2 regions of the Priestia sp. YIM B13486 genome follow, and region 2 is predicted to be linked to the other one. Evidence: a T-box and tRNA genes for the amino acid it is inferred to sense, from the RefSeq annotation. Region 2 holds a T-box; the other holds one or more tRNA genes.
The links. A T-box is a leader RNA that pairs with one kind of tRNA and senses whether it is charged. The one in region 2 lies ahead of ACFX4G_RS03100 (valine--tRNA ligase), so its partner is inferred to be a tRNA-Val.

Region 1: it encodes a tRNA-Val, which carries the amino acid that the T-box ahead of ACFX4G_RS03100 (valine--tRNA ligase) is inferred to sense. The anticodon was not compared.

Annotation. Positions count from the first base shown of each region.
Region 1 covers NZ_JBHZOZ010000004.1:406,658-410,077, reverse strand. Annotated here, with positions in the region: gene ACFX4G_RS14025 (Lrp/AsnC family transcriptional regulator) at 1-313, shown strand, start outside; gene ACFX4G_RS14020 (arylamine N-acetyltransferase family protein) at 341-1,096, opposite strand; partial or broken gene ACFX4G_RS14015 (DsbA family oxidoreductase) at 1,117-1,711, opposite strand; tRNA gene ACFX4G_RS14010 (tRNA-Val) at 1,842-1,913, shown strand; gene ACFX4G_RS14005 (DEAD/DEAH box helicase) at 2,082-3,420, shown strand, end outside.
Region 2 covers NZ_JBHZOZ010000001.1:603,685-607,104, forward strand. Annotated here, with positions in the region: gene ACFX4G_RS03100 (valine--tRNA ligase) at 1-1,816, opposite strand, end outside; T-box leader at 1,899-2,143, opposite strand; gene ACFX4G_RS03105 (hypothetical protein) at 2,374-2,571, shown strand; gene ysxE (spore coat protein YsxE) at 2,583-3,420, opposite strand, start outside.

The DNA.
Region 1 (3,420 bases), on a different contig from region 2:
GATCCAGCGTTTTAGCGCTACGGTGTCTCCGAAAGCTTTAGGAAGAGATACACAGCTGTTTATTCAAGTAAGCGAATTAAAAAGAAAACCGGAGGAATTTGAAGACTTTATTGAGCAAAATGAAGACGTGCTTGAATGTCATCGCGTAACGGGGCCGGTTTCTTACTTTATCAAAGCAGCCGTGTCTGGAATGGATGGACTTAGAATGCTAGTGGATGAACTGATTCCTTATGGAAATGTGAATACCTCAATTATTTTAAAGTCGCCTGTAGAAAACAGGATGATTACTCCTGTACAAAAACCGGCCCCATAAGAGGCCGGTTTTCTGTGTAAGGAGATATTAATAAAATCCTTTAATAATATAAAAATGATTTTGTAAAATATCAGGTATTTCTTCTTCTGAAACGTTCCTTTTCGTCTTTTTTTCGCCATCTGTTACAGTTAGCGTTTCACCAGAGAGGGTAATGCGCCCTGTAGGGGTTGCGATCGTAACAAGACGTTTGTGTACAAACGGAGAATCCGCTGACGTTTGATTGAACTCACACATGGGAGTAAAGTTAGTCAGTTTCTTAGGAAGCGTAGACACACGGTACAGCGTTTTCCATACATCATCTTCCCATCGCTGCAAATCATACATATGCTCAGCAACGTTTGTCATACGATAAGAGCCGCTTACATCTATTACTACTTCGCCATTTAAAGGCATTGGCTTGCGCACAGAATCTCCAAATCCAACGTCTACGATGTAAGGCTGATTTTCAATCGTCACAAGGTTTGTAGCGTGACTTCCTTCAATGGTCCACGTGCCGTCGGGTTTTTTGACGGTAGCTGAAACGTAAGAGACTTCATATCCGCTTTCTTTTAACAGCCAGCCAAATAGACCGTTTAATTCGTAGCAAAATCCTCCCCGCAAATTTACGATTAATTTTTGAAAAATTCGTTCTAAATCAATTATGATAGGGGTTTGAGACAGAACATCTAAGTTCTCAAAAGGAACATGAAGCATGTGTTTGTTCTGTAAAGCAGCTAAGCTTTCATACGTTGGGCTATCCGGTTTCTTAGCTAAAAACCGACTAAAATAATAATTAATATTCATCAAATGCACCTCTTAGTAAATCATTTCTCTCTGTCTTTAGCAGAACGTTCATGTAACAGCTCTTTTTCGATTGTCTCTTTGGAAGCAAATCCTTGAAATGCACGGCTGTCAATTTTTAAAGTCGGTACTTTCGTTACATGAGCATCTTCATACGCATGAACTAAGCTATCTTTATGAACTTGTTCGAACGTCCGGTCTTTTAAGATACGTATAAATATTTCTTGATCTAAATGCAAGGAATCAGCGATTTCTGCTAAGACTTCAATCTGGCTAATATCTTTTTCCTCTTCCCAATAAGCTTTAAAAACAGCATCTACATAGGCACTTTCTTGACCATGTTTTTTAGCAAAATGAAAGCCTTCATGTGCTAAATGAGTGCGCGGGTATATTTATTTCTACGTGCAGCTGTTGTGCTAAGGGAGCTATCGATTGATTCCAAGGTCTCTCTAAAACATCTTCTATTTGCTCCATCTGCTGGGCTGGCTCAGGACAAAGTTCAAAAGGCTTCCATTCAATCTCAGTCTTTTGTTCTTTCATGACTTCTCTTAAAGGCTTAGTGGCTAGAAAACATAGTGGACAGACAAAATCAAAATAAAACTCAATATGCGCTTTCATCCCGTCACGCTCCTTTATGGCATGTTTTTATTTTATCAAAAATAAAGACGATCCTTCCAACTTGGGAACTGCGGAAAAATAGTTGACAAAATTGGATAACTCTTTCTATAATATAGTCAATACATATCACGAGCGATTAGTTCAGTGGGAGAATACATCCTTGACAGGGATGGGGTCGGGGGTTCGAATCCCTCATCGCTCATACCAAAGCCGTTTTCTTATTAATAAGAGAGCGGCTTTTCTCTTTTGTTTGACAAATCAATGCTACATTAAATCTTGAGCGCGTATAGAAGAATTAAAGTATAATGAAACATAGTGCATCAGGTCATGATAAAGATAATCACTAATTTAAAATAAATGAGGGTACAAAATGAATCAAAGAAGTTTTAGTCAATATGGTCTTAGTGACAAGGTAGCTAAGGCGCTTTCTAGTCTGCAATACAATCATCCTACGGAAGTACAAAGCAAGGTGCTTCCCATCGCGCTAGAAGAAAGAGATGTTGTCGTGAAGTCTCAAACAGGAAGTGGAAAAACGGCTTCCTTTGGCATTCCACTGTGTGAATTAGTTAATTGGGAAGAAAATAAACCCCAAGCCTTAGTGTTAACACCTACACGAGAGCTGGCTGCGCAGGTAAAAGAAGATATTACAAATATCGGCCGTTTTAAGCGAATTAAAGCAGCAGCTGTCTACGGAAAATCACCGTTTGCTAAGCAAAAAGTAGAATTAAAGCAAAAAACACATATTGTTGTAGGTACGCCTGGACGAGTGCTTGATCATATAGAAAAAGAAACGCTTGCATTAGAGAAAATTCGTTATTTGGTTATTGATGAAGCAGATGAAATGCTAAATATGGGTTTTATTGACCAAGTAGAAGCAATCATTCAACATCTTCCTAGTGAGCGTGTAACGATGCTTTTCTCTGCTACGCTTCCTGAAGATATTGAAGAGCTTTCTCGCAAGTATATGAAAAAGCCGGTTGATGTTGAAATCAAAGCAAATGGATTAACGACAAGTACGATTGACCATTCTGTTATATCAGTAGAAAACGAACGTAAATTTGAACTGCTGAAAGACGTAACCACAGTAGAAAACCCAGACAGCTGCATCATTTTTTGCCGCACACAAGAGCAGGTAAATACGCTGTTAGATGATTTAGATGATCTTGGGTATCCTTGTGATAAAATTCACGGGGCAATGGTGCAAGAAGACCGTTTTGAGGTTATGAATGATTTCAAAAAAGGTAAATTCCGTTATTTAGTGGCGACAGATGTAGCTGCGAGAGGAATTGATATTGATAATATCACACACGTTATTAACTATGACCTTCCGTTAGAAAAAGAAAGCTACGTTCACCGTACAGGAAGAACGGGACGTGCCGGTAAAAAAGGGAAGGCTATCACATTTGTAACGCCTTATGAAGAGAGAATGCTATCGGAAATTGAAGAATATATCGGTTTTTCAATTCCAGCATCTACTCCTCCTTCTAAAGAAGAAGTACAGCAGGCAGCATCCGCTTTTACTGAAAAAATCAATGAGCGTCCAGAAGTTAAAAGGGATAAAAGCGAGTCATTAAATAAAGACATTATGAAGCTGTATTTTAACGGAGGAAAGAAAAAGAAAATTAGAGCGGTTGATTTTGTGGGAACAATTGCGAAGTTAGACGGAGTAACCGCGGACGATATTGGAATTATTACGATCCAAGAAAATG
Region 2 (3,420 bases):
CTGACTTTTCGCCTGATAAATCAAGCTCTTCAAATGTGATGCCGTCCATGTTCATTAATGCAAAACGAGAAGCATTCCAAATTTTATTTGCAAAGTTCCACGTCGCTTCGACTTTTTCAAAGCTGAAGCGTAAATCTTGTCCTGGTGAGCTTCCTGTAGATAAGAAGTAGCGAAGAGAATCTGCACCGTATTTCTCGATTACTTCCATTGGGTCTACACCGTTACCAAGTGATTTACTCATTTTACGACCTTCAGCATCTCGTACAAGACCGTGAATGAGTACATCGTCAAACGGACGTTTACCCGTAAATTCAAGACCTTGGAAAATCATACGAGATACCCAGAAGAAAATAATATCGTAGCCTGTTACAAGCACGTTTGTTGGGTAGTAGCGTTTGAAATCAGCTGCATCCACATCGGGCCAGCCCATTGTTGAGAATGGCCATAGCGCTGAACTGAACCATGTATCTAATACATCTGAATCTTGTTCCCAGTTTTCGATATCTGCTGGAGCCTCATGATCTACGTATACTTCTCCAGTTTCTTTATGATACCAAGCTGGAATGCGATGTCCCCACCAAAGCTGACGCGAAATACACCAGTCGCGAATATTTTCCATCCAGTGTAAGTATGTCTTTTCAAAACGATCAGGCACGAAGTTTACTTTTTCTTCTTGCTTTTGAAGATCTACTGCTTTATCTGCTAACGGCTGCATTTTTACAAACCATTGAGTTGATAAATAAGGTTCAACAACGGCACCGCTTCGTTCACTGTGACCTACTGAATGCATGTGGTCTTCAATGTTGAACAATACACCGTCTTCTTGAAGGTCTTTAACAATTTGCTTACGGCAAGCAAAACGATCCATTCCTTCATATTTACCTGCTTTGTCATTCATCGTACCGTCCTGATTCATCACTAAAATACGCTCTAAATTATGGCGGTTTCCAATTTCAAAATCGTTCGGGTCATGAGCAGGCGTAATTTTCACCGCACCAGAACCGAATTCCATATCTACATAATCATCGCCTACGATTGGAATTTCACGACCTACAATCGGAAGGACAACCTTTTTGCCGATTAAGTGCTTATAACGATCATCTTCAGGGTGAACAGCTACAGCCGTATCTCCTAGCATTGTTTCAGGACGAGTTGTTGCGATTTCAATATGTCCAGAACCATCTGCCAACGGATAGCGCATATGATAAAACGCACCTTGTACATCTTTGTAAATAACCTCGATGTCTGAAAGAGCTGTTTTTGTAGCTGGATCCCAGTTAATAATATATTCTCCGCGATAGATTAACCCTTTTTTGTAAAGCGTTACGAATACTTCGCGCACTGCTTTAGAAAGGCCTTCATCAAGCGTGAAGCGCTCGCGTGAATAGTCTAAGCCAAGTCCTAGCTTCGACCACTGCTGGCGAATAAAGCTTGCATATTCTTCTTTCCATTTCCATGTTTCGGCTACAAAATTTTCGCGGCCTAGATCGTAGCGGCTTTTCCCTTCGCTGCGAAGCTTTTCTTCTACTTTTGCCTGCGTTGCAATCCCCGCATGGTCCATGCCAGGAAGCCATAAAACGTCATAGCCTTGCATGCGCTTCATACGCGTTAAGATGTCTTGTAACGTTGTATCCCAAGCGTGGCCTAAATGTAGCTTGCCCGTTACGTTTGGGGGTGGAATTACAATTGTATATGGCTCTTTTTCAGGGTCATTTGTTGCTTCAAAAAACTTCCCGTCTAACCAATACTGATAACGATTTTCTTCAACGGCTTTTGGATCATACTTCGTTGGAAGAGTCACTTCTTTTTCAGACATAATGTATACCTCCATAATATAAAGTTTCAGTCTTTAGAAACTGTGTAAAGCTTTTATAAACATAAAAAAACTCCTTTCCTAATAAAAGGACGAAAGGAGTTGATTTCGCGGTACCACCTTTTTTTATAGACGTATCCCGTTTGATAAGCCTATACACTTCATTTCATAACGGTTGATTAACCGGCTTTTTCTACTGAGCTATGCAGCTGTTCAAAAAAGCTACTCATAGGCGACATTCCGAGTGCACATTCTTAAGAAATCTCACAGCAGCTGATTTCTCTCTCTGAAAGACGAACATCCCGTACTCTTCCTATTCACTGTATTTATGTATGAATTTCTCTTAATTATACTATATGAAAAAATGTTGAATCGTCAATAATCTTCTCCACTTTTTTACGATTATATTCATAATTTTTTTGTTCTGCTCTTTATTTTTTCATTCACTCGCTAATTTTGGAAATAAAATGAAGAGTCCGCTCAAAAAAATGACACCATTTCTTTCTTTTTTCATATACTTACTTTAACCTGGGCACGTGGATTGAAAGGGGCATGTACAAATGAAGAAACGAATAAATGTAAATTCGTATCAGCTGCAGCGGTGGCTCAAAACAGCAGGAGCGGCTTGTGGACAGTTTATTGTTCCTTTAACAATTTTTCAAGGTATACGTACACTATTTTTCCCTACAACCTTTGATGTACTGTTGTTGGCACTGCTTGCCATACTAGCGGTTGCTTTATATTCGGACTGGATTTAAAAACCCAAGCGCTATTCGTTCGCTTGGGCTTGTGCAGCTGCTTCCGCTGCCATTTTTTTTTGCTGATCTACTTCAAATATTTTAATATTGAGCTGTTCAATGTTTTTCGTCAGCCAGTATGCTCGAATAAATGACTGCATATGTTCAAGCTCTGTTTTACTTTCTTTATGCTGCCTATATTGAACGATACACTGATACAAGGGTTCTGGAAACGCCAAATAACTGTGTAAAAGCAGCCGTTCCTCTTCTCTGAGAGCAAAATGTTTTTCATACGTACTAAACCACTCATAGCTGTCATAGGTAGTTACTGGGTATGTGCGAAGAGTACGGAAATAAAATGAGACCAAATCATAAATCGGTGAAGCATCTTTTGCATGTTCAAAATTAATAAAAAAACCATTTCCCCGTTCGTCATAGATAAAATGTTTAGCCGATAGCTTTCCATGAGACGTAACCAGCCGGATCTTTTCCTTTTCTTCCATTTCATCGTTCCACTGATCGAGCTTTCCAAAACCAAATTCAAGCGCTCTTGTCATTTCATAATAAAACGTACAGTAATGCAATTCAAACGGGGACATATAGATTTTTTTCTCGCATTCTGCTACATACTGCTTCAGCTCTTCCTGACGTTTTTCCCACGTTTCTTTCATCGATGTATAATGATTTTCTATATCTTCTTTTTTCACTTCTACTTCCTGCGCCGAAGCGCCGTGAAGCTTAGCAAGCTCTTGAAATAATTTATGATATCGAATATCACGCTCTTCGGTCGGATTATTTGGGAGCCACGGCATTAAGTAATACGAGCCGCTTTCATCTGAAACAATGGGTTGAGAACGCTTTGTTTGATAA